Regions from separate parts of the Streptomyces sp. NPDC006450 genome, predicted to be linked through region 2. Evidence: riboswitches for the same ligand, from Rfam matches in the RefSeq annotation. Region 2 holds a riboswitch; the other holds the start of a gene.
What was found. A riboswitch is a leader RNA that binds a small molecule or an ion and turns the genes downstream of it on or off. The one in region 2 is predicted to bind ZMP and ZTP.

Region 1 (15,009 bases), on a different contig from region 2:
CCATCGGCAGCGCGAAGACGATGGTGAGGGCCCCGAGCGGCTGCACCAGGCTCAGCGGCCCGTAGGCCAGCGCCACCACGTGCAGCAGGGCGCCGAGGCCGTTCAGTGCGATCGCGGCGTACCAGGCGGGCCGGCGCACCGGCGCGTACGGGCGGTCCGGCGTACCGGAAGCGACCCGTTCCTGGACGATTGCTCCGGCCGCATACGCCACGGCGGACACCAGGCACAGCAGGACCGAAAACGCGAGGGCACTCATAAAAATCACAATGCCCGAGTCCGGAGAGCTATTCCTCCCCCCAAAGGGGGGGTCGAGTACGCCCTTGGGCGTACTCCCAACGCAGTAGCGCGGAGCGGGGGAGTGCGTTTGTCTTCCCGCGTGGGGGATCCGTACACTAGCCCTTTTGGGGACTTCCGCATCCGGCGGACGCGGACGACTGATCAAGGAACGACAGCGGTATGACGGTGACCGAAGACAGCCAGGAGCAGGGCCACGCCTTCGGGCCCGGCATCGACCCCGACCGCCTTGCCCTCTGCCTGAGCGTGCTCGACGAGCTCGACAAGCTCGACGTCGACCACCCGGACGCGATCACCGTGCGCCGCGCCACCGCCGGTCTGTACCGGACGGTCAAGCAGCGCCGCCGCCAGGACCGCCGCGCCGCCAAGACCGCCAACGACAAGGCCGTCACGGAGGCGACCGCGACCGGCTCCGCCGAGCGCATCGACGACGAGACCGAGGGCCTGCTGCCCTCCTCGGTCACGGAGACCGGCCGGATCGCCGGGATCCTCCAGCGCCCGCGCTCCTGCTACGTCTGCAAGACGCGGTACGTCGAGGTCGACTACTTCTACCACCAGCTCTGCCCGAGCTGCGCCGTCGAGAACCGGACCAAGCGGGAAGTCCGTGCCGACCTCACCGGCAAGCGCGCGCTGCTCACCGGCGGCCGGGCCAAGATCGGCATGTACATCGCGCTGCGGCTGCTGCGCGACGGCGCGCACACCACGATCACCACCCGCTTCCCCAAGGACGCCATCCGCCGTTTCAAGGCGATGGAGGACTCTGCGGACTGGATGCACCGCCTGGAGGTCGTGGGCATCGACCTGCGCGACCCGGCCCAGTCCGTGGCGCTCGCCGACCAGGTGGCCGCGGCCGGTCCGCTCGACATCCTGATCAACAACGCGACGCAGACCGTGCGCCGCCTGCCGTCCGCGTACGCGGCGCTGGTCGAGGGGGAGAGCGCCCCGCTGCCGGCCGGCGAGCTCCCCGCCCACCACGTCATCGGCGCCTTCAACTCCGGCGCGGTCGACGGCCTGGCGGCGCTGCCCGTCGGCGTCAGCGGGCTCGAGGCGCAGAAGGTCGCCGACCTCGCCCTGGTCGCGGGCAACGCCAGCCTGGAGCGGCACCTCGCCGGTACCGCCATCGACGCGGGCGGCCTGCTGCCCGACGTCGTCGACAGCAACACCTGGGTGCAGACCATCGACCAGATCTCCCCGGTGGAGCTGCTCGAGACCCAGCTGTGCAACTACACGTCGCCGTTCATCCTGATCAGCGCGCTCCGGCCGTCCATGGCCGAAGCCGCGCGAAAGGCCGCCGGCGGGCGGGCGTACGTCGTGAACGTCTCGGCGATGGAGGGCGTCTTCAGCCGCGGCTACAAGGGTGCGGGGCACCCGAACACCAACGCCGCCAAGGCCGCGATGAACATGGTGACGCGGACCAGCGGCCAGGAGATGTTCCAGACCGACCGGATCCTGATGACCTCGGTCGACACCGGCTGGATCACGGACGAGCGCCCGCACTTCGACAAGCTCCGCCTCGCCGAGGAGGGCTTCCACGCCCCCCTCGACCTGGTCGACGGCGCGGCCCGGGTCTACGACCCGATCGTCCGCGGCGAGCTCGGCGAGGACCTGTACGGCGTCTTCCTCAAGGACTACGCACCCGCCAACTGGTAGGCCGCGCGCACACGGTTCACCTGGCCCCGAGCCGGGTCGTCCGCGCCGCGCCACCTGCCCCGCGTCATCCGAGCGCCCCCCGTACGCACATCCGCCGTCCGTGTCACCCGGCCGGGCGGGCGCTGCTGTGCGAGCCTGGACACCATGGGGACGGGGGCTCGTCGGCGCGGCGCGGGCCACGGTGGTGAGGCGGGTTCGGCGTGTTGCGAGGCCGGTGGCGGAGTACGGGCGGCGCCCTGGTGCGCGTGGTCGTCGTCTGGGCGGTGTCCACCCTCACCATGCTCGTCCTGGCCGGAATCCTCCCCGACTTCAGGCTCCAGGCGGGCGCGGGCGGCGACCGCGACAGCATCACGCAGATAGGGCTGACCGCCGCCCTCGGCGCGGGCGCGTTCGGTCTGCTGAGCGCGCTGGTGTGGCCGGTTCTCGTACGCGCCCTGCTGCTCGTGCCGGCCCTGGTCCTCGGCCTGCTCGTCTTCTTCCTCAACGGCTCGCTGCTGCTGATCGCGCTCAGCCTGATCCCGGCCGGCCGCGGTGAGGCGGACCCCGAGACGGCGGTGGTGGTCGCCGCCGTGATGTCCGCCGTCGCCTCCGCGACCTCCACCGCCCTCGCCGTCCGGGACGACGAGGCCTACCGGCGCCGGCTCTACCGGCTCGCCGACCGCCGCCGGCGCCGGCAGCACCGCGAGGGCATGCCCGGAGCCGACGAACGCGCGCCCGCCGTGGTGTTCCTGCAGCTCGACGGGGTCGGGTACGACGTGCTGCGGCGCGCGGCCGGCAGCGGACTGATGCCGACGGTGGCCGACTGGCTCGACCGCACCCACCGCGTCACCTCCTGGCGCACCGACTGGTCCAGCCAGACCGGCGCCAGCCAGCTCGGCATCCTGCACGGCTCCAACTTCGACGTCCCGGCCTTCCGCTGGTACGAGAAGGACACCGGCGAGGTGGTGGTCTGCAACCGGCCCACCAGCGCGGCCGAGCTCCAGCGGCGGGCCGTCGAACGCACCGGTGACGGGGGTCTGCTCACCCTCGACGGGGCCAGCCGCGGCAACCTCTTCAGCGGCGGGGCCGGCCAGCTGGCGCTCGTCCTGTCCGTCTCCGCCCGCCGGGGCCCGCACAACCGCTCCCGCGCGGGCTACTTCGCGTACTTCTCCGACCCGGCCAACGCGGTCCGCACGGCGCTCTCCTTCGTCGCCGAGGTGGCCCGCGAGATCACCCAGTCGCTGCGCGGCCGCCTGCGCGGGGACCGGCCACGGGTCGCGCGCGGCGGGCTGTACCCGCTGATCCGGGCCTTCGCGACGGTGGTGGAGCGCGACGTCGTGGTCGCCGCGGTGATCGGCGACATGCTGGCCGGGCGCGCCGCGGTCTACGCCGACCTGGTCGCCTACGACGAGGTTGCCCACCACTCGGGCCCGCGCTCCCGGGACACCGAGCAGGTGCTCGCCCGGCTCGACCGCAGCCTCGCGCTCATCGCCCGGGTCGCCGAGCACGCGCCCCGCGAGTACCGGATCGTGCTGCTCTCCGACCACGGCCAGAGCGCGGGGGAGACCTTCCTGGCCCGGTACGGGCTCACCCTGAAGGACCTCGTCCGCGCGGGCTGCGGGCTGCCCGTGTCCCGGAAGGCCGGCCGGACCCGCAGCGGCGCCGAGGCGCGGGCCGCCGTACGGGCCGCCCTGCACCGGCCGGTGGAGGAGGCGGACGAGGAGGTGCGGCCCGGGGCGGGCCCGGACCCGGTGGTACTGGCCTCGGGCAACCTCGGGCTGATCTCCTTCCCGGACCTGCCGGGCCGTGCGTCGAGGGAGCGGATCGAGCGCGCGCACCCGGCGCTGCTCTCCACCCTGGCGAACCACCCCGGGGTCGGGTTCCTGCTCGTCGACGGGGTGGTTCTGGCGGCCGACGGGGCCGAAGCCCGGCTGGACGAGCCGGGGGCGGCGGAGCAACTGCTGGCCGCCTTCGGCCCGGGCGCGGCGCGGGCGGTCCGGCGGACCGACACCTTCCCGCACGTGGCCGACGTGATGGTGAACTCGGCCTACGACCCGCAGACGGGGGCGGTGCACGCCTTCGAGGAGCAGATCGGCTCCCACGGCGGTCTGGGCGGCGAGCAGGGCCACCCGTTCCTGATGTGGCCGGTGGAGCTCTCCGAGCCGGTGTACCGGCCGGACGGGGAGCTGGTGGGCGCGGAGGCGGTGCACGAGGTCCTGCGCCGCTGGCTCACCGAGGCGGACGGGCCCCAGGTCCCGGTGCTCCCGGAGGCCTCGGTGACCCCGGGCACGGACCCGGCACCGGCGGCCTAGAGCCAGGCCGTCCCCCTCGGATCCTGCCCGGCCCCCGGATCCTGCCCGGCCCCCGGATCCTGCCCGGCCCCCGGATCCTGCCCGCCCGGCCGATCCGCGGCCCGGGAGCCGGGCGGCCGTCCGGCGCCGGGCGTACTTTGGAAGCAGAGTCCATCAGGGGGGCTCCAAGGGGTCGCCATGTCCGCGATCAGCAAGAGCATCGACATAGACCGCAGGCCCGAGGACGTCTACTCGTACATCACGGACCCCACGCACCTCCCGGAGTGGCAGGACAGTGCCGTCTCCGCGGTGCCGATGGGAGACCTTCCCGTCCACGTGGGGTCGAAGGTCATCGTCACCCGGCAGATAGGCAAGCGCAGGATGCCCACCACCATGCAGGTCATGGAACTCGACCCGCCGAGGAGCTGGCACTTCCACGGCGTCGACGGGCCGGTCCGGCCGGACGTACGGGGGCACATCGAACCCCTCGACGGCGGGACCCGCTCCCGTGTCACCCTCGCGGTCGACTTCGAGGGCCACGGCTTGGGCCGGGCGTTCGTCCCCCTCGCGGTCAAGCCCATGGTCCGCAAGGAGATGCCGCGGAGCGAGGAGAAGCTCAAGCACCTGCTGGAGCACTCCGCGGCCTGAGTTCCGCAAGGACACCCCGGGGAAAACCGGGTGCTTCGAGACACGCGGTGCACCCACACTGGGCGCACCGCGTACCCGGACCCCTAAGGACATCCCCACCCGTGCAGGCTGCCGTCACCGTCACCCCCGCCCAGCTCCCCGAACTGCTCCTCGGGCTCGCCACCGTGCGGCCCGTGTTCCTCTGGGGGGCGCCCGGCATCGGCAAGTCCTCGCTCGTACGGAAGTTCGCCGACTCGCTGGGGCTGGAATGCGTGAGCCTGCTCGGCACCCAGCTCGCGCCCGAGGACCTGATCGGCGTCCCGCAGATCCGTGACGGGCGCTCCGTGTTCTGCCCGCCCGAGGCCATCGCCCGTGAGGAGTCGTACTGCCTGTTCCTCGACGAGCTCAACGCCGCGAGCCCGGACGTGCAGAAGGCCTTCTACTCCCTGATCCTCGACCGGCGGATCGGGTCCTACGAGCTGCCCGCGGGCTCCATCGTCATCGGCGCGGGCAACCGGGCCACCGACAACGCCCTGGCCCGCCCCATCGCCTCCGCACTCGTCAACCGGCTCACCCACGTCCACCTGCAGGTCTCCGCCGGGGACTGGCTGGTCTGGGCCGGAGAGCACGGCATCCACCCGTGGGTCACCGACTACCTCACCGACCGGCCCGACCACCTGTGGTCGCAGCCGCCCAAGACGGAGGAGCCGTTCTCCACGCCGCGCTCCTGGCACATGCTCTCCGACGCCCTGCACTCCTTCGGCCCGGACCTGGACGAGCAGACGCTCGGCGTGCTCGCGCACGGCACCCTCACCCCCGCGCACGCCGTCTCCTTCCGCGGCTACGCCAAGATCGTCCGCCACACCTTCGGCATCGAGGCGGTCATCAAGGGCGACGCGTCCTGGCCCGCCCGCGTGGAGGACTGCGATCTGCTCTACTACCTCGCCGAGGCCTTCCGGGGCCGCCTGGTCAAGGAGCTCCCGGCCCGCAAGGAACACGTCTCGCCCGGCGTCCGGCAGACCGCCTACCGAGCCAAGTCCCTGCTCGTCCAACTCGCAGAGATCTCCGTCGAGGTGGCCCAGACCGTCATCGCCGACGACGCGGACGGCCATCCCGTGCTGCCCGCCTGGTTCCTCATCGAAGCCGCCCGCGACCTCCCCCGGCTGGTCGAGGCCCGCCGGTGAACCGCAAGGCCGAACAGCCAGGGCCCGATCCGGCCACCCTCGCCTACGAGGCCGGGCGTGCCGCGATCCGGCAGAACCCGGCCCTGAACGCCGTCTCCGCCACCCACTGCCGCAGCCGCCAGTGCACGGCCTGCACCACCGCCGGGCTCGCCGTGGTCACCTCCAACGGGGTGATCCACGCACACCCGACCCGCCGCGCCGAGCCCGCCGAGTGGGCCTGGGCCCTGGCGCACTGCCTGCTCCACCTCGGCTTCGGGCACGTACCCGCCGCCAAGGAGGACGACCGCCCGCAGCCCGACCGCGCCGACCTCACCGCCCGCTGCGTGGTCGTCAACCGGTTCCTGCTGACCTTCCCCGTGGGCCGGGCCCCCGACCGGCTGCCCGAGCAGTACCCGGGCGGCGACGAGGAGCAGCTCGCCGCCGCCTGGCGCCAGGACGGGGTCCCGGCCCGGTACGCGGACTGCGGTACGAGCGCCCCCGGCGCCCCCGACCAGATCCTGCAGGCCTGGCGGCACTGGAAGCCCGTACCGGACTGGCAGACCGGCTTCGCCCACGCCCTCACCCGGTCCGTGTCCGCCACCATGGACCGGGCCGCCGGCCGCGAGGGCCACCGGCCGCAGCCGTGGGAGCGGGCCCTGAACTGGTTCGTCTCCTCCTACCCCCTGCTCGGCGGCCTCGCCGCGGGCCTGAAGATCGTCGCCGACGCCGAGCTGGCCCGCGCCCAGGGCATCGACATCGCCGCCGTCAGCGCGAGCGCCGGGGAGATCTACGTGAACCCGCTGCGTACCTTCGCCGACGGGGAATGGCGGTTCATCCTGGCCCACGAGATGCTGCACGCCGCCCTGCGGCACGGGGAGCGCCGCGGCGCCCGCGACCCGTACCTCCACAACGTGGCCGCCGACTACGTGGTCAACGGCTGGCTCGTGGAGATGGACGTCGGCGAGATGCCCGAGGGGCTGCTGTACGACGCGGAGCTGAGGGACCTCTCCGTGGAGGAGGTCTACGACCGGATCACCGGCGACCTGCGGCGGATGCGCCGGCTCGCCACCCTGCGCGGCAAGGGCCGCGGGGACATCCTGGGCGAGCCGCTGCCGCACCCGGGGAGCTGCCCGTACACCGACCTGGACGAGTTCTACCGGCGCGGCCTGGTCCAGGGCTTCGACCTGCACGGGTACGGGGAGCGCGGACTGCTGCCCGCCGGGCTGGTGCAGGAGATCAGGGCGCTGGCCCACCCGCCGGTGCCCTGGGACGCGCGCCTGGCCCGCTGGTTCGACGAGTACGTGCCCCGCCCGGAGCCCGTACGCAGCTTCGCGCGCCCGGCCCGCCGGCAGGCCTCCACCCCGGACATCCCGCGCGCGGGCCGGTACTTCCCCCCGCGGGAGACGGCCCGCTGCACCTTCGGCGTGGTGCTCGACACCTCGGGGTCGATGGACACCGCCCTGCTCGGCAAGGCGCTCGGCGCCATCGCCTCGTACGCCGAAGCCCGCGACGTGCCGGCCGCCCGCGTCGTGTTCTGCGACGCGGCGCCGTACGACGCGGGCTATCTGCCCCCGACCGAGATCGCGGGCCGGGTGAAAGTGCGGGGCCGGGGCGGTACCGTGCTGCAGCCGGGCATCGACCTGCTGCTGCGGGCGGAGGACTTCCCGCCCGGGGCCCCGGTCCTGGTGATCACGGACGGCTGGACCGACACCCTGCGGATCCGGCGCGAGCACGCCTTCCTGGTTCCGCAGGGCGCCTCCCTGCCGTTCACGCCCCGCGGGCCGGTCTTCCGACTGGCCTGAGGGCCTCCCCGGTTTTTTAGTCGAGGTAGTCGCGCAGCACCTGCGAACGCGACGGGTGACGGAGCTTCGACATGGTCTTCGACTCGATCTGGCGGATGCGCTCACGGGTGACCCCGTACACGCGGCCGATCTCGTCGAGGGTCTTCGGCTGGCCGTCGTTGAGGCCGTAGCGCATGGAGACCACGCCCGCCTCGCGCTCCGAGAGCGTGCCCAGGATGGACTGGAGCTGCTCCTGGAGGAAGGTGAAGGAGACCGCGTCGGCCGGTACGACCGCCTCGGAGTCCTCGATGAGGTCACCGAACTCGCTGTCGCCCTCCTCACCCAGCGGGGTGTGCAGGGAGATCGGCTCGCGGCCGTACTTCTGGACCTCGATGACCTTCTCGGGGGTCATGTCGAGTTCCTTGCCCAGCTCCTCCGGAGTGGGCTCGCGGCCCAGGTCCTGGAGCATCTGGCGCTGGACCCGGGCCAGCTTGTTGATGATCTCGACCATGTGGACGGGGATGCGGATGGTGCGCGACTGGTCGGCCATGGCACGCGTGATCGCCTGCCGGATCCACCAGGTCGCGTACGTGGAGAACTTGAAGCCCTTGGTGTAGTCGAACTTCTCCACGGCGCGGATCAGACCGACGTTGCCCTCCTGGATCAGGTCCAGGAAGAGCATGCCGCGGCCGGTGTAGCGCTTGGCGAGGGAGACCACGAGACGGAGGTTGGCCTCCAGCAGGTGGTTCTTGGCCCGGCGGCCGTCCTCGACGAGGATCTCCAGCTCGCGCTTGAACGCGGGCTTGTGGTCCTCCTCCTCTTCGAGCTTGTACTCGGAGAAGAGACCGGCCTCGATGCGCTTGGCGAGCTCCACCTCCTGCTCGGCGTTGAGCAGCGGCACCTTGCCGATGAGCTTGAGGTAGTCCTTGACGGGGTCGGCGGTGGCGCCGGCGACCATGACGGTCTGCGCCGGGGCGTCGTCCTCGTCGTCGTCGGACAGGACGAAGCCGGCGCTGCCGCCCGTCTTGGGCGTCTCCTTCTCGTCGCCCTCGTCCAGGTCCTCGGCAGCCCAGTCCTCGCCCTCGGCCACGGGGGCATCGCCCTCGTCGCCGTCCTTGGCGGTCTTCTTGGTGGCGGCCGTCTTCTTCACGGCGGTCTTCTTCACGGCGGCCTTCTTGACCGTCCGCTTCTTGGGCGCGGCGGCGGCCTCGGCCGCCACCTCCTCCTCGGTCCCGGAGGCCGACGGGTCGGATATCGCCGCTGCGGGGGTGGTGGCGGCCGTCTTGCGCGCACCGATGAGGCGCGGCGGGGCGGCAGCCTTCTTGGCGACGGCGCGCGCCGGGGCGGCGGCCGCCTTGCGCGGCTTCTTGGCGGCAGCCTTCGTGGCGGGGGCGGCGCTGACGTGCAGGGCGACACCCTCCTCGTCCAGGACCTGGTTCAGGCTGCGCAGGACCCGCTTCCACTGGTCCACCGGGATGCGGCCGGCCTCGAAGGCCTGGCGCACGTCATCACCGTTGATGTGACCCTGCTCGCGGCCACGCTCGACAAGCGCGACCAGGGCCTCGGATTCGGCGATCTCCGTGGGGAACGTACGGGACGGGCTGAGCGACACAAGGAGCCTCTCGTTGCGAACAGATAAGGGGTGGCGGGACATCATCGCGCGAACTCGGGAAACAGACCCGAGGGGGGTCTGTATTCCGGGCCGCACGAGGACACCTGTCGCTTCATCGCATGCCCGAGTAGATTCGTTACGCGCTGAATTGAGTGACCTGCGCCACGCTGCGACCGGGGAGCCGGTCGCGGGTGGTCGCGTCCGCCCGTTTTGTCAGCCCGTTTTGCGGGCCTCGATGAGAAATCGGGCGGTGTGTGCGACGAACGGGCCTTCGTGCTCGATCTGTTCGTGCAGCTCGCGCAACCGGTCCCGATGCTGCCCGACCGTGAAGCCCGGCACCATCCAGATCACCTTCCGTAGAAAGTAGATCACGGCTCCGATGTCGTGGAACTCCGTCCGCAGCCGCTCGGAGCGCAGATCGACCACCTCCAGCCCCGCCTTCGTGGCCTCGGCGACCGCGTCGTCGGGGTGCCGGGCCCGCCGGACCTCCTCCGGCTGCGGGCCGAGGAAGTACTCCACGAGCTCGAAGACGCTCGCCGGGCCGACCTGCTGGGAGAGGTACGTGCCACCGGGCTTCAGCACGCGCGCGATCTCCTCCCACCAGATCGTCACCGGATGCCGGCTGGCGACGAACTCGAAGGCCTCGGCACCGAACGGCAGCGGCGGCTCGTCGGAGTCCGCGACCACGACCACCCCGAGCGGGTGCAGCAGCCTTGTCGCCTTGTCGATGTTCGGCGGCCACGACTCGGTGGCCACCGTCAGCGGGGGCAGGGGCCCGGCTCCGGCGAGCACCTCCCCGCCGCCGGTCTGGATGTCCAGGGCGGAGCCGACCTGCGCCAGGCGCCGCGCCAGCAGGCCCTGGTAGCCCCAGGAGGGGCGCTGCTCGGTGGCGCGGCCGTCGAGCCAGGAGAAGTCCCAGCCGTCCACGGAGACGGACTCCGCCTCCGCGACGAGATGGTCGAAAGTGCGCGTCATGCCCCGATCGTCCCAGGTGCGGCGCCGGTCATCCACCGGATTGCCGGGGCCGGGGCCCACACCGACCCTCCCCGGGGTTCGCCTACACTGGGCGGCGGGCCGTGACTGGCGTTCGGGTGGATCACCACCGGGGAGCGGCCCGGCGTACTCCCGTATCCCGTACGCCGACTGCCGCGCGCCTGGGCGAACCGCGATCCCGCAGCGACGCTCAGGAGCCCCGATGACACCCCAGACGACTGCCCCGACCGTTTCCGCCACCCCGGCCGTTCCGGGCGCCCAGGCCGCCTCTGGAGCCCACGGCGACCAGCCGGAGCGGACCGCCCGGCTGATGGACGGCACCGCCCTCGCCCGCCGCATCTCGGAGCGGACCGCCGAGTACGCCGCGAAGATCACCGAGCGCACCGGGACCGCGCCCTGTCTGGCGACCGTGCTCGTCGGCGAGGACCCCGCGTCCGTCACCTACGTCCGCATGAAGCAGAACCGCTGCGCCAAGGCCGGGATCACCTCCCGCCACGTGGAGCTGCCGGCCGCGACGACCACCGAGGAGCTCGTCGCCACCCTGACCGCGCTCTCCGAGGACCCGGAGATCAGCGGCATCCTGCTCCAGCACCCCGTCCCGCACCACATCGACGAGCGCGCCGCCTTCGAGGCCATCGCCCCGGGCAAGGACGTCGACGGGGTCACCATGCACTCCTTCGCCGCCATGGGCTTCGGACTGCCGGGCTTCGTCTCCTGCACCCCCGGCGGCATCATGCGCCTGCTGGAGGCCTACGACGTGGACCTGACCGGCAAGCACGCCGTGGTCGTCGGCCGCAGTGCGATCCTGGGCAAGCCCGCCGGGATGCTGCTGCTGGAGCAGAACGCCACCGTCACCTACTGCCACTCCCGCACCGTGGACCTGCCGTCCATCGTCCGCCAGGCGGACGTGCTGGTCGCCGCCGTCGGCAAGGCCGAGTTCATCCGCGGCGAGGACATCAAGCCGGGCGCCGTGGTCCTGGACGCCGGCTACAACGAGGGCAACGTCGGCGACGTCCACTTCGAGTCGGCCGCCGCCCGCGCCTCCCTGATCACCCCGGTACCGGGCGGCGTCGGCCCGATGACCATCGCGGTGCTGCTGGAGCAGACCGTCCAGGCCGCCGCCGCGCAGGCCGGCCTGGCCCTCGCGGACCTCTGACCCCTCCCGCACCCCCTGCCGTACGGCGAACGCCCCGGGCCCTTCGGTCCGGGGCGTCGCGTTTCCCCCGGTAACGGGCCGAAAGGACGTTCCGGGTCCGGGGCGGGAGGGCTCCACTGAATATGTGAAGCCTTCGATGGATATGCACAAGCTCCCGGCGTCGGACGCAGCACCGCACGCGGCCGTGGCGGGCGGGAAGCGCCACCCGCGCGGGCTTGCCACCCTCGTCCTCGCCGAGCTGTGGGAGCGTTTCAGCCTCTACGGCATGGTCGCCATCCTCGTGCACTTCCTCGCCGCCTCCCGCGGCCACGGGGGCATGGGGCTCCACGAGGGCACCGCGGAGGCCGTGGAAGGCGTCTACATGGCCATGATCTCGCTGCTGGCGCTGCCCGGCGGCTGGATCGCCGACCGGTTCCTCGGGGCCCGGCGGGCCGTCCTGTGGGGCGGCGTGGTCATCATGGCCGGCCACGTCCTGATGGCCGTCCCCGACCCGGTCTTCGTCTGGCCCGGCCTGATCCTGATCGTCATCGGCACCGGCCTGCTCAAGCCGAACATCTCCGCGCTGGTCGGCCGGCTGTACGCCGCCGACGACGACCAGCGGCGCGACGCGGGCTACTCGATCTTCTACATGGGCATCAACCTCGGCGCCGTCATCGCCCCGCTCGTCGTCGGCTACCTCGGCGAGGAGGTCAACTGGCACCTCGGCTTCGGCGCCGCCGCCGTCGGCATGGCCCTCGGCCTGGTCCAGTACGTCCTCGGCGGGCGCCGCCTGTCGGAGCAGCTGCGCACGGAGCCCGTGGTCCGGCTCACCGCCGCCGAGCGGGCCAAGGTGCGCACGTCCTGCGCGTACGGCCTGGTCTTCACCGCCGTACTGATCGCCCTGCTGGCCGCGGCGCACGCGCTGAGCATCGACAGCATCACCTTCGTGCTGACGGTCGTCGCCGTGGTGGTCCCGGCGGGCGTGCTGCTCTCGATGTACCGCAGCCCCAAGATCGACCGGGTCGAGAAGACCCGGCTGCGGGCCTACGTGTGGCTCTTCCTGGCCGCCACGCTGTTCTGGCTGGTCTACGACCAGATGGGCAACGAGCTGAACATGTTCGCCGCCCAGAAGACCGACCTGTCCCTGCTGGGCCGGCACATCCCGGCGAGCTGGACCCAGTCGCTGCCCTCGCTGTTCGTGATCATCCTGGCCCCCGTCTTCGCCGCCTTCTGGGTGCGCCGGGGCAAGCACATGAGCACCCCGTTCAAGTTCGGCCTGGCCCTGCTGCTGACCGGCGCCTCCTTCGTGGTCATGTCGGGCGCCGCGGCCATCGCCTCCCACGGGGTCAAGGTCTCGCTGATGTGGCTGGTGGGCGTGTACGTGATCCAGGTGATGGGCGAGATGTGCCTGAGCCCGGTGGGCCTCTCGGTCACCACGAAGCTCGCCCCGCGGGCCTTCACCAACCAGATGATGGGCGTCTGGTTCCTCGCCGCGGCCACCGGAGACGCGGTCGGCGCGCAGCTGCCCCGGCTCGACGCGGTCATCGGTCAGAGCTGGAACTTCCTGTGGCAGGGCGCCATGGTGATCGCGGCGGGGTTCGTCCTGCTGTTCTTCACCCGGAGGCTGCGGATCCTGGCCGGCGAGGCTCCGGCCTCCGGCGCCGCCGAGCGCGTCGCGGTGGCCGCCTGAGCACGTACGGCAGAGCCCCGATGCGGAGGGCGGACCGGGGCTCAGGGAGAATCCGGGGCCCGGCTGCCCGGCGTGATGCCCTCTGTCAGTGGGTGGGCCTAGCGTGGACACATCATCCGGGAGCAGTTTCCTGACTTGCGGGGATGCTGCAGGGCTGCAGTGCGCGAAACCGCCCCACCGGACCCCCATGGGGACAGCGCCCGGCGGGGCGGAGCTGCGTCCGAGGCCCGCTGCGGGGCCGCGAGGTCGCCGGCCGGTCCGAGGCGCACGGCCGGATGCTAGGCGGCAGGTCTGACGGTCGCCCGGATCGCCGCGGCCCACTCCTCGAGGAGCTCCCCGTACCGCGGCGACGCGGCACCGCCCGCGGCGACGAGCGCCCGGATCTCACGATTGATCTCCGCGAGAGGGCGCACAGGGCCACGGTGAGGAGGCGTGGGGGACATGGCGCACAGGATATCGGGCGCGGGTCGGCCCGCCGTAAGAACCGCTGGAAGATCCGGACAGTCGCGCTCGACGCCGGATGGACCCTCACTCGCGACGATCCCTACCGGGCGGCGTCCGTGTCGTCGTCGCCGGAGATCAGAGCCTCGAGACGGACGACGGGCGGGTACAGCCTGGCCAGCACCGGTACGCAGCGCGGCGGCCGCCCGGTCACGACCCGTCCGGCGGTTTCAGGCGAGGGGCGCGGCCCGGCGGCGGGCCTCCGCCACGATGGGCGAGGTGTGGAACTCCCGGGCCAGCTCCGTCAGCGGTTGGCCGCCGAGGCGGCAGGGCTCGGCGGGACCCGACCCGGGGTCGGGTTCCACCCGGCCGGCGGCGGCCCGGCGCCGGCACGCGGCCGCCAGTACGGCCGCGTCCGCCACCAGGGCGGCGCCCCGCTCGCAGCGGCCCTGGGCCAGCGCGGCCTCGTAGGCCTCGCTCCGAACGGCGGGGTCGAACCACGAGGCGAGCGCCAGCAGCCCGTCGTCGATCACCGATTCGCGGTGGATCAGCCGGATCCCGACGGGGGACCACCAGGTCAGCGGCACCGTCGTCACACTGGACGCGGCGAATCCGTGCAGGGCCTTCCACAGCGGACGCAGCCGGCGGTACTGACTGAGCTCCTGCCAGGCCGCCGATCCGCCGACCAGGGGCACGATGAAGCCGGTTCCGACCAGCAGGGCCGCCGCGGAAGCCAGCGGCGGCGCCAGGTAGGTGGACAGGCCGTCCCAGTCCCGGCCGGACCAGCGGGCGCCGACCGCCGCCCATTTCGCCACGAGGTAGCCCACGTCCATCACCATGCCGGACATGAGCAGCGCCAGGCCGGTGCGCAGCGCCCGCAGGGCCGGGTCCACGCGCCGCAGCCACTTCCAGCACAGCAGGGTCAGCGCCGTGCTGCCGACGGTGTGCGCGGCGAGGTAGAGGGCGATCATCTCGCGCATCCACGGGGTGTTGGCGTAGTACGTGTCCAGGTCGCGCAGCCGCTCGACCGGCGCGTCCCCCTTCGCGAACAGGAAGACGATCGCCACGGCGACGGCGCCGTACGCGACCACCGTGATCCGGGTGGCCCGGCGGACCCCCGGGGTCGGGCCGCCGCCCCAGTGCAGGATCAGCACGATGCACGAGGCGGAGAACGCGGAGAGCGTGGCGTAGACCAGGGGGGCGGAGAAGTTGACGACGCCGGTGAGGCGGTTGACCGCGGCGATCGTCGGCGGACCGGACAGGAACATGGCGAGGGAACCGACGACGAGCAGCGTGCACACGGCACGCATCAGCGGCTGGTCCCAGCCACGGCGCAGCGTCGGCGCCTTGATG
Region 2 (15,009 bases):
AACGTCTGGGTGCTGAACAAGATGCGCCGCCGGGGAATCATGGAGCGTCAGCAGACCCCGCCGGTCGCCCCGCAGGGGTGGACCGCGCCCGCCGGGGCCTGATCCCGGTGCCCGCCACCCCGACCCGGCACCTGACGGTGCTGTACGACGCGAACTGTCCGCTCTGCGTACACATCCGGCACTGGCTGCTCGGCCAACGATGGCTGGTACCGCTCCGGCTCATCCCCGCGGCCTCCTTCGAGGCGCAGCGGCGCTACCCGCAGCTCGACCACGCCTCGACGCTGAAGGAGATCACCGTCATCGGCGACTCCGGACAGGTGTGGACCGGGACGGACGCCTTCATCGTCTGCCTGTGGGCGCTGGCCGAGCACCGGCCGAAGGCGAACTGGCTGGCCACCCCGGCCGGCCGGCCCTTCGCCAGAGCGGCCATGTACACCGCCTCCACCTGGCGCGAGGCCGTGCGGGACAACTCCTCGGCGAACGGCGGGGAACCGGCCTGTGCCGACCAGTGTTCCGCGCCCCGATAGGCTCAGACCGTGACTGATCAGAAGGCTCCCAAGAGCGAGCAGACCCGCACGCTCATCCTCGAAACCGCGCTCCGCCTCTTCCAGGAGCGCGGCTTCGACAAGACGACGATGCGCGGTATCGCCAAGGAGGCCGGAGTATCGGTCGGCAACGCCTACTACTACTTCGAGTCCAAGGAGCACCTGGTCCAGGGCTTCTACGACCGGATCGGCGCCGCCCACCTGGCGGCGGTCCGGCCGATCCTGGACAACGAGACCGACCTGCAGAAGCGGCTCGCGGGCGTATTGACCAGCTGGCTGGACATCGCGGCGCCGTACCACGAGTTCGCCTCGCAGTTCTTCAAGAACGCCGCGGACCCGGAGAGCCCGCTCAGCCCGTTCTCCCCGGAGTCGGAGGCGGCCCGCAAGCAGGCCATCGACATGCACCGCGAGGTGCTGGCGGGGGCCAGGACCAAGGTGCCGGACGAGCTGGCCGACGTCCTGCCGGAGCTGATGTGGCTCTCGCAGATGGGCCTGGTCCTCTACTGGGTCTTCGACCGCTCCCCGGACAGCGAGAAGACCCGGCGGCTCGCCCAGCGCGGCGCGCAGCTCACGACCCGGGGCATCATCCTGGCCCGGTTCCGGGTGCTGCGGCCGCTGGTGCGGGAAGTGCACGAGCTGTTCACGGACTTCCTGCCGGGCATGGCCCAGACGGCCGTGTCCCGGCCGGGCCGCAAGCGGGCCTCCGACCCGGACGCGGGCCCGGAGGAGGGGCCGCAGGAGGGCCCGTGACGGAGCCCGCACACGGGCCCGGACCGCGGCCCCGGTCCTACAGCCAGTTGAGCTCCCACAGGCGCCATACGCCGGTGCCGTCCGAGAGGTACTGGGCGCCCGCGACGGCATCGCGGGACATCACGTAGTCCTTCTTCTGCCAGATCGGCATCATCGGGACCTGCTGCGCGACCAGCTTCTGCAGGTCGCGGAAGTCCTCGGCGGCGGCGCCGCGGTCCGAGTAGGACTGGGTGCGGGTGATGAGGGCGTCGACGTTCTTGTCGGAGTAGCCGTTGTTCATCGAGTTGTCGGCGCCGACGAGCGGGGCCAGGAAGTTGTCCGCGTCCGGGAAGTCGGCGATCCAGCCGATGGTGTAGGCGTCGAACTCGCCCGCCGCGTAGGCCTTCTGGAAGTCGCTCCACTTCTCGACGGGCTCGATGGTCAGCTGGAAGAGGCCGGTGGACTCCAGCTGCGCCTTCAGCTCCTCGGCCTCGGCGACGCTCGCGCCGCGCACGTTGACCCCGAGGGTGATCGCGACGGGGGTCGTGATCCCGGCGTCCTTGAGCAGCTTCTTCGCGTGGAGCCCGTTCGGTGAGGGCCAGGCGTCGAAGAACGGCGTGCTGTGCCCGGCGATGCCCGCCGGAACGAGCGAGTAGAGCGGGGTGACGGTGCCCTTGTAGACCTCGGTCGCGACCTTGGCCCGGTCCACGACGGCGGCGACGGCCTGGCGGACGGCGGGCTGGGCCACCGGGGAGCCCGGGCGGAGGTTGAAGACCATGCTGCGGATCTCCGTGCCGCCCGAGGCCTGGTACCGGGTGTCCTCCAGGCCCGGGTTCAGGTCGGCCAGGACCGCCGGGGGCATGTCGCGGTGGGCGACCTCGATCCCGCGGTCGGTCCAGGCCTGCTCCAGCTGCGCGGAGTCCTTGAAGTACTTCACGGTGACCGCGCTCTTGGAGACCTTGCCCTGGCCCTTGTACGAGGTGTTGGGCTTGAGCTCGGCGCTCGTGCCGGCCGTGTAGCCGGCGAGGGTGAAGGGGCCGGAGCCGTCGACCTTCTCCTCCGTGCGCAGGGCCTTGGCCGGGTACTTGTCCTTGTCCACGATCGAGGCGGCGCCCGTCGCGATCTTGAACGGGAAGGTGGCGTCCCCTGCGGAGAGTTCGAAGGTGACCGTGCGGCCCTCGGCCTTGACCGACTTCAGGGTGTTGAACAGCGGCGCCGGGCCCTGGTCGGAGTTGATCGCCTTGATCCGGTCGAAGGAGTGCTTGACGTCCTCGGCGGTGATCGCCCGGCCGGAGGAGAACTTCACGTCCGGGCGCAGCTCGCACTGGTAGGTGGTGAGCTTGTCGCCGATGAAGTCGCAGGAGGAGGCCGCGTCGGGCACCGGGGTGTCCGAGCCGCGGTCGATGGTCAGCAGCGACTGGTAGACGTTGCTGAACAGCGCCCAGGAGCCCGCGTCGTACGCCCCGGCGGGGTCGAGGGAGGAGACCACGTCACTCGTGCCGACGCGGATGGGCTCCCCGCCGCCGGCCGCCTGCGGCAGCAGCTGCCACGCGGCGACGGAGCCGACGCCGAGGACCAGCCCGGCCGCGATGACTTTCGAGCGGACAGACCGCAACATCCTTGACTCCACCCCACGTGGGCGCTGACCGGAGTCTGCGACCCGTTATCCGATTATCGGTCACATCCCATCATGGAATTTCGGCCTCGGGAAGGCCGATTCATGGCGTGGCGTTGGCGGTTCGGGCGGTTCAGGCCTGATATGAGGCGAGTTCGACGACTGTGATGTCCGACGGCGCGCCGACCCGGACCGGCGGCCCCCAGGCACCCGCACCGCGCGAGACGTACAGCTGGGTGTCGCCGTAGCGCTCCAGCCCGGCGACGGTGGGGTTGGCGAGCTCGGCGACGTACTCACCGGGCCACAGCTGGCCCCCGTGGGTGTGGCCGGAGAGCTGGAGGTCGGCCCCGTACCGGACGGCCTCGTCGATGACCACGGGCTGGTGGGCGAGGAGTACGGCGCTGCGGGCGCGGTCCCGGTCGCCGAGGGCCGCCTGGAAGTCCGGGCCGTGGCCCTCGCTCTCGCCCGCGATGTCATTGACCCCGGCGAGGTCGAAGTACGGGAGTTCGCGGCGCGCGTTCTCCAGCGGGGTGAGGCCGAGCTCGCGGACGTGGTCGACCCACTGCTGGGCGCCGGAGAAGTACTCGTGATTGCCGGTGACGAAGTACGAGCCGTGGCGCGCCCGGAGGCCGCGGAGCGGTTCGGCCGCGGGGGCGAGGTCGTGGACGCTGCCGTCGACGAGGTCGCCCACGATGGCGATGAGGTCGGGCTGCGTGCGGTTGATGGTGTCGACGATGCGGGTGGTGTGGGCGTGGCCCAGGATCGGGCCGAGGTGGATGTCGCTGACCACGGCGATGCGGAAGCCGTGGGCCGCGCGGGGGAGCTTGGCCAGCGGGACCCGGACCCGCTTGACGCGGGGGCCGCGGAGGACTCCGTACGTGCCGTAGCCGACCGTGCCGGCTGCGGCGGCGGCGGCCGTGCCGGCGGCGATCCGCGCGAAGCGCCTGCGACTGACGCCGGGTGCGGTGGGCTCCGCCGGGCCGGCCTGCGCCGGGTGCTGCCCGGCGGCGGCCGCGGGCTCGGCGGTGGCCGCGAGGGTGGCCTGCGGCGCTGCTCCCCTCTCCGCCCCTTCCCGGGAGCGGGACTCCGCCCCGGACCCCGTCGCGTCCGCGCCTGCGGCGGCCGGGGCGCTGCGGGGCCGCGCCCCGGGGCCCGCCTGGGCCGCGCCCGCGGAGGCTGCCTGGGGCGCGGCCCTGTCCCGGCGGCGGAGCCACAGGACGCGGACGGGCTCGGCCACCAGCATGGCCAGGGAGAGGTACATGAGGACGGCCAGCCACATGTAGCCCGGCCAGGCGACCGTGCGCTCCAGCCAGAAGGGGGCCCCCGCGCGGCCCGCCACCAGGGCGGCCAGGGACAGGAGCGGGAGCGCGAAGGCCAGGGCGGTGCCCGTGCGGCGGACGCGGCCGCCGGGGGCGGTGGTGTCGCGGACCAGGCGGATCCAGAGCCAGCGGTGCACCAGGACCAGGAGGGTCACGACCAGCAGGGCCACGACCGCGAAGAGAACGATCCTCATGCGCCCGCCTCCGTACGTGATTCACGCCGCAGCGCCCGCACCCCGCGCAACCCGATCACTCCGACGGCCGTCCCCAGGAGAAAGGACGCCACCGCCAGGAGAAGGTGGACCCAGAAGTACCCGGTCGGGTCCCCCGCGTCGTCGAAGGCCAGACCGCTGCCGTCCTTCCACAGGTTCCGGACGAAAGACACCCAGATGAACCAGCTCCACACGCCGAAGGCGAGCAGGAACCAGGAAGCGGCGCGGCTGAGTTTCATGAGCCCAGTATCGGTTTCGTCCCCAGGACGGACGCGCCGGGGTGGGCTGTCCCGGCGGTGGTTGCGGCGGGTTGGCCGGTCCATGACGCTAAGCACAGTATCGGGATGTACTTTCACCTGCGTGTCTGCCAAGAAGACCGCGTTGACGGTCCTATCCGCCGCGCTTCCCGCTCTGCTGGTCCCGGCGCTGCTGGCCCCGCCCGCGTCCGCCGCGCCGACGCCCACGCCACCGGTGGACGGGAAGGGGCAGCCGCGCAAGGCGCCCGCGCCGCCCGCGTCGATGTCCACGATCGGCGGCGCATCGCTCGGGCAGCCCGGTACGCAGGTCAACCTGCTGCCCGGTGCGCCCGCGCTGCCGACGAGCCTGACGGGCCGTTCGTGGATCGTGGCCGACGCCGAGACCGGCGAGGTCCTCGCCGCGCGCAACGCGCACTGGCGGCTCCCCCCGGCCTCGACCATGAAGATGCTCTTCGCCGACACCCTGCTGCCCGGTCTGCCCAAGGACCAGGTCCACAAGGTCAGTCAGGAGGAGCTGGACGGGGTCGGTTCCGGCTCCAGCCTGGTGGGCATCAAGGAGGACGCCGACTACAGCGTCCACGACCTGTGGCTCGGGGTGTTCCTGCGCTCCGGGAACGACGCCGTGCACGTGCTCTCGGCCATGAACGGCGGCGTCGAGAAGACCGTCAAGGACATGCAGGCGCACGCCGAGGAGCTCCAGGCCCTGGACACGCACGTCGTGTCCCCGGACGGGTACGACGCCCCGGGCCAGGTCTCCAGCGCCTACGACCTCACCCTCATCGCCCGCTCCGGCCTGCAGAAGCAGGACTTCCGGGAGTACTGCGGCACGGCCAGCGCGAAGTTCCCCGGCCGGCAGGAGTCGGGGAAGCCGCGCGAGACCTTCGAGATCCAGAACACCAACCGGCTGATGACCGGCGCAGGCGGCCTCCCCCCCTACAAGGGGATCGCCGGGGTGAAGAACGGCAACACCACGATGGCCGGCTCCACCTTCACCGGCGCCGCCCAGCGCGGCGACAAGAAGCTGCTGGTCACGGTGATGAACCCGGGCACCGGCGGCGCCAACTCCGTGTACGAGGAGACCGCCGACCTGCTCGACTGGGGCTTCGCGGCGAGCGGGAAGGTCAAGCCCGTGGGCGAGCTGGTGCCGCCGAAGAGCGCGGACACCACCTCCTACGGCTCCCCGGCCCAGTCCCACGAGAACAACCCGTCGGCGTCCGGTGCGGGCTCCGGCGGCGGGGTCGGTACCGCCTTCGGCGTGGCGGGCGGGGTGCTGGCCGTGGTGGCCGGCGGGGCCTACGCCGTCAACCGGCGCTGGCCGCGGGGGCTCGGCCGCCGGGCTCGCGGCCGGGCGTAGCGGAGCCGGCGGGCTTCTGGGCGGGCTCGCGGCCGCCCTGCTCCGCGGCGGGCTCGCGGCCCTGCTCCGGGGTGGGTTCGCCGTCCCGCTCCGGGGTGGGTTCGCCGCCCCGCTCCGGGTCCTGCGCTCCGTCCCCGTCGGCGTCGTCGCGGCTCGCGGTCCACGCCGCGCAGAACAGCAGCAGCTTCGCCGTGAGGTTGATCCAGATCAGCAGCGCGATCGGCACGCCGAAGGCCCCGTACATGCTCTTCGTGGCGACCTCCCTCATGTAGCCGCTGAGCAGCAGCTTCAGCAGCTCGAAGCCGGCCGCGCCGAGGAGGGCCGCCTCGATCAGGCGGCGGCGGGGCGGTTCGACGCCCGGGAGCAGGGTCAGGACGTAGAGCAGGACGAGGAAGGCGGCCAGCACTCCGACGAGGAAGGCCGCGCCCCGCAGCAGGCCGCCGCCCGCGCCGTCGCGCGGTACGTGCAGCCAGTCCCCGGCCTTGCCGACGGCGCTGGAGCCGAAGATCGAGGCCGCGGCCGAGCAGAGGCCGACGCCGCCGAGGCCGATGAGGACGAGCGCGTCCTTGCCCTTGCGGGCGAAGGGGTTGCCCTCGTCCTCGTCGTCCTTGTCCCACACCGCCCGCAGGCAGTCCCGCATCGAGCCGACCCAGCCGATGCCGGTGAAGAGCAGGACGGCGGCGGCGATCAGGCCGACGGTGCTCGCGTTCTCGACGAGGGCGTTGATGTCGAGCTGGTCGGAGATGCCGGGGACCTGCTCGGCGAGGGTCTTCTGGAGGCGGTCGAGCTGGTCCTGGGTGAGCAGCCCGGCGCCGATCGCGGCGGCCACGGTGATCAGCGGGAAGAGGGCCAGGAAGCTGATGAAGGTGATGGCCGCGGCGAGCCGGCTCCAGTGCACGCGGTCGAGCCGCTCGTACGAACGCCACAGGTGGGTGCGCATCAGGGCGGACACCAGGGACCCGATCACCGGGAGATTCTTCAGCCAGTCCATGCGGTCACCGTAAATGAGCTGTCGGAAATAGCCGGGATTGCCGCTTTTGGGGACTACGGTCGTCGATTGTGACTTTTCGCCCGACGGCTCGGCCGTTCCACGCCCTGGTCCTGCGAAGGATCGGTTTCCGGTTGCGGTTCCTGCGTCAGGAACGGCGTGCGGTCGCCTCACCCGCGGCTGCCGCCGCACTGCTGTCCGTCGCCGAGCCGATCTGCGCCGGAACGGCGCTCGCCCCACCGCTTGCCCCGTTGCCGAACGGATATTCCCGCAGCTTGCGCCAGACCCCGTCCGAGCCCTGCTCGTAGAGGGCGAACCCGGAGCAGACCCACTCCGCCGCGTAGTCGGCGAGGGTGCTGAACGCCAGGTCCATCGCCTCCTCGGAGATCCCGTGGGCGACCGTCACGTGCGGGTGGTACGGGAACGAGAGCTCCCGGTTGAGCGGCCCCTGCGGGTCGCGGACCTGGCCCTGGAGCCGGGTGCAGCCGGAGCCGCCCTCCACGACCTGGACGAAGACCACGGGCGAGAGGGGGCGGAAGGTGCCGGTGCCGGCCAGCCGCATCACGAAGGAGCGGCCGGCGGCGGCGACCTCGGCCAGGTGGGCGCGGATCTCGGGCAGCCGGTCCGAGGCCACCTCGGTCGGCGGTACGAGGGTGACGTGCGTGGGGATGCCGTACGCGGCGGCGTCCCCGAAGCCTGCGCGCAGCTCCTGAAGGCTGCTGCCGTACGGCTCCGGGACCGCGATCGAAACGCCGAGCGTTACGGTCCCCACGTAGCTCTCCTCCGCCTGTAGTCCTGTGCGTGGTCTGTGCTCCGCGTGTGCGTCGCACGAGTGCTGCCGCCCCAGTGTGGCGGCAGCACCCCCCAGATCGCCAGGGCCCTCTTTCCCTTCGGTCCCCGTCAGTGCTTCGCGGGGAGGAATCCGAGGTGGTCGTAGGCCTGCGCCAGGGTCTCGGCGGCGACCGCCCTGGCCTTCTCCGCGCCCTTGGCCAGCAAGGAATCCAGGGTCTCCGGATCGTCCAGGTACTCCTGGGTGCGCTGCTTGAAGGGTGTGACGAAATCGACCATCACGCCGGCCAGATCGGTCTTGAGCGCCCCGTAGCCCTTGCCCTCGTACGCGGCCTCCAGCGCGGCGACGGACTCGCCCGTGAGAGTGGAGTAGATCGTCAGCAGGTTGCTGACGCCGGGCTTGTTCTCCGCGTCGAAGCGGACCACGGCCTCGGTGTCGGTGACCGCGCTCTTGATCTTCTTCTCGGTGGCCTTGGGCTCGTCGAGGAGGTTGATCAGGCCCTTGGGCGAAGAAGCCGACTTCGACATCTTGATCGACGGGTCCTGGAGGTCGTAGATCTTCGCGACCTCCTTGACGATGTGCGCGGCGGGGAGGGTGAAGGTCTTCCCGAAGCGCTGGTTGAAGCGCTCGGCCAGGTCCCGGGTCAGCTCGATGTGCTGACGCTGGTCCTCGCCGACGGGGACGGAGTTCGCCTGGTAGAGCAGGATGTCGGCGACCTGCAGGATCGGGTACGTGAACAGGCCGACGGTGGCGTTGTTGGCACCCGACTTCGCGGACTTGTCCTTGAACTGGGTCATCCGGCTGGCCTCGCCGAAACCGGTGATGCAGTTCATGACCCAGCCGAGCTGCGCGTGCTCGGGCACGTGGCTCTGGATGAAGAGCGTGCAGCGCTCGGGGTCGAGACCGGCGGCGAGGAGCTGCGCGGCGGAGAGCCTGGTGTTCGCGCGGAGGTCCTTCGGATCCTGCGGCATGGTGATCGCGTGCAGGTCGACCACCATGTAGAAGGCGTCGTGCGTCTCCTGCAGGGCGACGTACTGCCGGATGGCTCCGAGGTAGTTCCCGAGGTGGAACGAACCGGAGGTGGGCTGGATGCCGGAGAGCGCGCGAGGACGATCAGAAGCCATGGCCCCATTCTCTCAGGTGCGACACCGGGCTCGGCCCCGCCGCTGGCCTGAACCCGGCGGTTCCCCCGGGCCCTGCCCGTCCCCCGCCCGGGTACCCGGCGGTAGCGGCCCGTCCGGATCTTGCCTCGGCCGAGCGACCGCTTTGAGCCGAGGTCAGGGGGTGTGCCGCTGCGCCGGGTCTGGGGCGGAGCCCCGGAGAACGGGGGAAGGGCGGGTAGGGGACAGCCCCGCAGGGACCGGCCCCCACCCGGGGGGTCAGGCGACGGGGAGGCCCGGGGCCGGGAAGGCGGCCATCAGGTCCGCGACCGACGCGCGGATCGCGCCGAGAGCCGCCTCGTCACCCTTGGCGGCCGCCGAGACGGCCCCCGCGATCCAGTCGGCGACCACCGGCATGTGGGCCTCCGACAGACCGCGGGAAGTCAGCGACGGGGTGCCGATCCGGATCCCCGACGGGTCGAAGGGCTTGCGCGGGTCGAACGGCACCGTGTTGTAGTTCACGACGATCCCCGCCCGGTCCAGCGCCTTCGCCGCGATCTTGCCGGAGACCTCCTTGCCGGTGAGGTCGATCAGGATCAGGTGGTTGTCCGTACCGCCCGAGACGAGGTCGAAGCCCCGCTCCAGCAGCGCGGCGGCCAGCGCCTTCGCGTTGGCCACGACCGCGTGCGCGTACGACACGAACGAAGGCTGGGCCGCCTCGTGGAGGGCCACGGCGATGCCGGCCGTCGTCTGGTTGTGCGGGCCGCCCTGGAGGCCGGGGAAGACCGCCTTGTCGATGGCCTTCGCGTGCTCCTCGCGGCACATCAGCATCGCGCCGCGCGGACCGCGCAGGGTCTTGTGGGTGGTCGTCGAGATCACGTCCACGTGACCCGCCGGGGAGGGGTGCGCCCCGCCCGCGATCAGGCCGGCGATGTGCGCCACGTCGGCGACCAGGACCGAGCCCGCCTCCTTCGCGATCGACGCGAACGCCTCGAAGTCGATCGTGCGCGGGAGCGCCGTACCGCCGCAGAAGATCAGCTTGGGCCGCTCCGCCAGCGCGAGGTCCCGTACCGCGTCGTAGTCGACGAGACCGGTGTCCGCACGGACCCCGTACTGCACGCCCCGGAACCAGGAGCCCGTCGCCGAGACGCCCCAGCCGTGCGTCAGGTGCCCGCCCATCGGCAGCGCCATGCCCATCACCGTGTCGCCGGGCTTCGCGAAGGCCAGGTAGACCGCGAGGTTGGCGGGCGAGCCGGAGTACGGCTGCACGTTGGCGTGGTCGACTCCGAAGAGGCCCTTCGCCCGCTCCACGGCCAGCGCCTCGATGCGGTCGATGTTCTGCTGGCCCTCGTAGTAGCGGCGGCCCGGGTAGCCCTCGCTGTACTTGTTCTGCAGCACGGTGCCGGAGGCCTCCAGCACGGCCGCGGACACGTAGTTCTCGCTCGGGATGAGGCGCAGGGTCTCCGCCTGGAGGGTCTCCTCGGCGGCGACGAAGGACGCCAGCTCGGGGTCGGTGGCGAGCAGAGCGGGGTGGCGGTACGGGGGGTGGTGGTTCGCGCTCATGGCGGCTCCTCCGGGGTCGATGTCAGATCTCGTCCCCGCGAGGCCCAGGCGAGCGGCCCTGTATGCGGTCGTGCGCGCACGGCTCCCCCGGAGTTGGTTCTCCGTGCGCCAGTCGCCGTGCGTACCCGACACCCTAGCGGGCACGCCGCAGGAAAGGTTTCTCCGTCCGCGATTCGAGCGAGGATGGACAGTGACGCCACCCTCGTCACCGGCTTGACGGACGATCGGAGACCCCGTGTCGACAACTGCTGATGCCATCCGCTCCGCCGACGCGCACAGCGCGCACAACTACCACCCCCTGCCCGTCGTCGTCGCCACCGCGGAGGGCGCGTGGATGACCGACGTGGAGGGCCGCCGCTACCTCGACATGCTCGCGGGCTATTCCGCCCTGAACTTCGGCCACGGCAACCGTCGTCTGCTCGACGCCGCCCGCGCCCAGCTGGAGCGGGTCACCCTCACCTCCCGCGCCTTCCACCACGACCGCTTCGCCGACTTCTGTACCGAGCTCGCGGCGCTGTGCGGCAAGGAGGCGGTCCTGCCCATGAACACGGGCGCGGAGGCCGTGGAGACGGCGGTGAAGACCGCCCGCAAGTGGGGGTACGAGGTCAAGGGGGTACCGGACGGCCACGCCAAGATCGTGGTGGCGGCCGACAACTTCCACGGCCGCACGACGACCATCGTGTCGTTCTCCACCGACCACGAGGCCCGCGACCACTTCGGCCCGTACACCCCCGGCTTCGAGATCGTTCCGTACGGGGACCTCACCGCGCTCGCCCACGCCGTCACCTCCAACACGGTCGCCGTGCTCCTGGAGCCGATCCAGGGCGAGGCCGGCGTGCTCGTACCGCCCGCCGGATACCTGCGGGGCGTACGGGAACTGACGCGCGAGCGGAACGTCCTGTTCATGGCCGACGAGATCCAGTCGGGCCTGGGCCGCACCGGCACGACCTTCGCGTGCGAGCACGAGGGGGTCGTCCCCGACGTGTACATCCTCGGCAAGGCGCTGGGCGGCGGGGTCGTGCCCGTGTCGGCGGTGGTGGCCGACCTGGACGTGCTCGGCGTGTTCAAGCCGGGCGAGCACGGCTCCACCTTCGGCGGCAACCCGCTGGCCTGCGCCGTCGCCCTGGAGGTCGTCGCGATGCTCCGCACCGGCGAGTACCAGCAGCGCGCCACCGAGCTCGGCGACCACCTGCACCGGGAGCTGAACCTGCTGGTCGGCGGCGGTGCGGTGACCGCCGTACGGGGCCGCGGGCTGTGGGCGGGCGTGGACATCGACCCGTCGCGCGGCACCGGCCGGGAGATCTCCGAGAAGCTGATGGAGCTCGGCGTGCTGGTCAAGGACACCCACGGGTCGACGATCCGGATCGCACCGCCGCTGGTGATCTCCAAGGAGGACCTGGACTGGGGGCTGGACCAGCTCAGGTCGGTCCTCGGCGCCTGACCGGCCGGCCTACAGGATGACGTGGGGCAGGAAGCGGGCGTACTCGTCCGTGACCGGCCCCGCCGATTCGCGGATGCCGAGGCCCGCCGACTCGTCCTCGACGACCCACGCGCCGAGCACCACCCGGTTGCCGTCGAAGTCGGGCAGCGGGGCGAGGCCCTGGAAGACGTACGTCTCGTCCTGCTCCGGTACGAACGGCTGCTCGCCGCCGGCCGGGTGCAGGGTGACGCCCGCGCCCTCGCGGCCCAGCAGCGGCTTCGCCGCGTAGCCGGTGGTCGTGGCGAGCTCGCGCGGGCCGTCCAGGTAGGCGGGCAGCAGGTTCGGGTGCTCGGGGAAGAGCTCCCACAGGATCGCCAGCAGGGCCTTGTTGGAGAGCAGCATCTTCCACAGCGGCTCGATCCAGGCGGTGGTGCCGGAGCCGCCGCCGTGGTCGTACGTGCCGAGGACCTGCGGGGCGAACTCGTCGGTGGCCAGCCACTCCCACGGGTAGAGCTTGAAGATCGCGCGGATGAAGCCGAGCTTCTCGTCCACGAACCGGCCGGACAGGGCGTCCCAGCCGATCCGCTCCACCGACAGCTCGCGCGTGTCGATGCCGGCCTGCTCGGCGGTCTCCTGGAGGTAGGCGACCGTCATCAGGTCCTCGCCGAGCTCGTCGGTCTCGGAGTGCGCGAAGTGCACCGGGCCGGGCGGCAGCAGCTCCGCCTGGCGCCGCCAGGCGTCGACGAGCCGCTCGTGGAGGGAGTTCCACTGGTCGGCGCCGGGGAAGCGCTCCTCCATCCAGAACCACTGCGGGCTGGCCGCCTCCACGAGGGAGGTCGGGGTGTCGGCGTTGTACTCCAGCATCTTGGCGGGGCTGCCGGTGCCGTCGTAGCGCAGGTCGAAGCGGCCGTAGAGCGAGGGCTGTTCGGCACGGCGCCGCCAGGACTCGGCGATCAGCGCGGCCAGCTTCGGGTCGGTGATGCCGAGGTCGGCGAAGCGGTCGTGGTCGACGATGTGCTGGGCCGCGGCCAGGCACATGGCGTGCAGCTCCTCGACGATGTTCTCCAGCGCCTCGACCTCGGGGAGGGTGAAGGAGTAGTACGCGCTCTCGTCCCAGTAGGGGCGCAGGGAGTCGTCGGGGTAGCGGGTCAGGGGGTAGATCAGCCCCTGTTCCTCGACGGTCTTCTGCCAGTCGGGGCGGGGCTCGATGGTGTGGCGCTTCACGCTGGATCAGCCGCCCGAGGAACTCTTGTGGCTGCCGCCGATGCCGCCGCGGGTGACGGCGGACTTGTCGAAGCTGCCGCCGCTGACCTTGTTCTTCGCGACGGTGCCGCCGTAGTAGTACGCGCCGCGGCCGCCGCTCTTGCACTCCTTGGAGTTCAGCTTCTCCAGGGTGGCGCGGTCCGCGCAGCGCTTGTCGGGCTCGTTGCTGCTGCCGCAGGCCACCAGGGCCGCGGCCAGCAGGCCCATGCCGCCGAGGGCGACGGTGCCGGAGCGCATGCGGCGCTTGGTGCGCGTGGTGTCGGTGCTGCTGCTGTCCATGGACTGTTCGCTCCCCCTGGGTGGCCGGCTGCGCACAGACTAGAACGGCCGCCCCGGCCGACGGAATCCGGCCGTCGCGGTATCCGTGACCTAGAGTCGGTTCGTGCTCATTGGGATGATTTGCGCGCTCGGTGCGGCGGTCTGCTTCGGCACGGCGTCGGTCCTGCAAGCCGTGGCGGCGCGCGCGGCGGAGCCTGGGACGGGCTCCGGGGTCGACACCGCCCTCTTCCTGCGGGCGCTGCGCCAGTGGCGCTATCTCGCCGGACTCGGTCTGGACGGGGTCGGGTTCGTCCTCCAGATCATCGCCCTGCGGCACATCCCCATCTACGCGGTGGGCGCGGCCCTCGCGGCCAGCCTCGCGGTGACCGCGGTGGTCGCGGCGCGGCTGCTGCGGGCGCGGCTGAGCCGGACGGAGTGGGGCGCGGTCGCCGTGGTGAGCGCGGGGCTGTTCATGCTCGGGCTGGCGGCCGGGGAAGAGGGCTCGGGCGAGGGCACGCTCGCGCTGAAGCTGGGGCTGCTGGCGGTGGCGGGGCTGGTGCTGGTGGTCGGGGCCGTGGCGGGCGGGCTGCCGGACCGCAGCCGGGCGCTGACGCTGGGTCTGGCCGCCGGGACGGGCTTCGGGGTGGTGGAGGTGGCGGTCCGGCTCATCGACGACATCTCGCTCTCCGCCCTGTCCAACCCGGCGTTCTACGCGCTGCTGCTCGGCGGCGGCGCCGCGTTCCTGCTGCTCACCTCGGCGCTCCAGCGCGGCTCCGTGACGGCGGCGACCGCCGGGCTGGTGCTGGGCGAGACGATCGGGCCGGCGCTGGTGGGCGTGGTCTGGCTGGGCGACCGCACCCGCGAGGGGCTGACCTGGCTGGCCGTCACGGGCTTCGTGGTGGCCGTGGCCGGATCCCTGGCCCTGGCCCGCTTCGGCGAACCCCAGGCGGAGCCGGCCCCGCCCCGGGGGCCCCTTGACCCTGCCCCTTGACCGGGCCCGGGCGGAGCCGAACCGGCCCGTCCGGCGTGCGAGGACCGGGGTCCTGGCCGAGCCCGGGGAACGGGGGAAGGGCGGGTAGGGGGCAGCCCCGCAGGGCCGCGTTCCCGCAGCCGCCACCGGAGCGTTCGGCCGCGCTCACCCCGCTCCGCGGCCCGCGCCCGGACCCCGTGGGGGGAGGGCTGCGACGAGAGCCTCCAGGGTCGGGGCCCAGGCGCTCCGGGACGGGGTTCCGAAGCCGACGACCAGGGCCTCGCGCGGGGGCGTCGCCGCCTGCGGGTGGCGGAAGAACGACAGCGGCAGCAGGCCCAGGTCCTGCCGGGCTGCCGAGCGCAGGGCCGCCCGTTCCCCGCCGGGCGGGAGGTCCAGCACGGCGTGCAGGCCCGCGGCGATGCCGGAGACCGCCGCGCGGTCCCCGACGGCCGTCACCAGCTCGTCGCGCCGCCGCCGGTAGCGCACCCGCATCTCCCGCACGTGCCGGTCGTACGCCCCCGACCGGATGAACTCCGCGAGGGTCAGCTGGTCCAGCGCGCTGGAGCTCCAGTCGGTCCGGCCCTTCACCGCGAGCACCTCGTCCAGAACCGGCCCGGGCAGCACCA

Region 1: another riboswitch for ZMP and ZTP. It lies ahead of ABZY57_RS01660 (bifunctional 5,10-methylenetetrahydrofolate dehydrogenase/5,10-methenyltetrahydrofolate cyclohydrolase); the one in region 2 lies ahead of glyA (serine hydroxymethyltransferase).

What each region holds. Positions count from the first base shown of each region.
Region 1 covers NZ_JBEXPT010000002.1:137,831-152,839, forward strand. The annotation lists partial or broken gene ABZY57_RS01620 (DMT family transporter) at 1-256, opposite strand, end outside; gene ABZY57_RS01625 (SDR family NAD(P)-dependent oxidoreductase) at 457-1,944, shown strand; gene ABZY57_RS01630 (alkaline phosphatase family protein) at 2,145-4,235, shown strand; gene ABZY57_RS01635 (SRPBCC family protein) at 4,413-4,862, shown strand; gene ABZY57_RS01640 (MoxR family ATPase) at 4,964-6,025, shown strand; gene ABZY57_RS01645 (hypothetical protein) at 6,022-7,806, shown strand; gene ABZY57_RS01650 (RNA polymerase sigma factor) at 7,823-9,397, opposite strand; gene ABZY57_RS01655 (methyltransferase domain-containing protein) at 9,611-10,372, opposite strand; ZMP/ZTP riboswitch at 10,464-10,564, shown strand; gene ABZY57_RS01660 (bifunctional 5,10-methylenetetrahydrofolate dehydrogenase/5,10-methenyltetrahydrofolate cyclohydrolase) at 10,701-11,546, shown strand; gene ABZY57_RS01665 (peptide MFS transporter) at 11,683-13,215, shown strand; gene ABZY57_RS01670 (hypothetical protein) at 13,494-13,628, opposite strand; gene ABZY57_RS01675 (MAB_1171c family putative transporter) at 13,887-15,009, opposite strand, start outside.
Region 2 covers NZ_JBEXPT010000047.1:2,430-17,438, reverse strand. The annotation lists gene ABZY57_RS16670 (hypothetical protein) at 1-102, shown strand, start outside; gene ABZY57_RS16665 (DCC1-like thiol-disulfide oxidoreductase family protein) at 99-527, shown strand; gene ABZY57_RS16660 (TetR family transcriptional regulator) at 537-1,295, shown strand; gene ABZY57_RS16655 (ABC transporter substrate-binding protein) at 1,333-2,889, opposite strand; gene ABZY57_RS16650 (metallophosphoesterase) at 3,023-4,402, opposite strand; gene ABZY57_RS16645 (hypothetical protein) at 4,399-4,659, opposite strand; gene ABZY57_RS16640 (D-alanyl-D-alanine carboxypeptidase) at 4,781-6,031, shown strand; gene ABZY57_RS16635 (YhjD/YihY/BrkB family envelope integrity protein) at 5,979-7,022, opposite strand; gene ABZY57_RS16630 (2'-5' RNA ligase family protein) at 7,168-7,791, opposite strand; gene trpS (tryptophan--tRNA ligase) at 7,920-8,933, opposite strand; gene glyA (serine hydroxymethyltransferase) at 9,189-10,472, opposite strand; ZMP/ZTP riboswitch at 10,508-10,598, opposite strand; gene rocD (ornithine--oxo-acid transaminase) at 10,708-11,913, shown strand; gene ABZY57_RS16610 (glutathionylspermidine synthase family protein) at 11,923-13,116, opposite strand; gene ABZY57_RS16605 (hypothetical protein) at 13,123-13,434, opposite strand; gene ABZY57_RS16600 (hypothetical protein) at 13,550-14,404, shown strand; gene ABZY57_RS16595 (PLP-dependent aminotransferase family protein) at 14,549-15,009, opposite strand, start outside.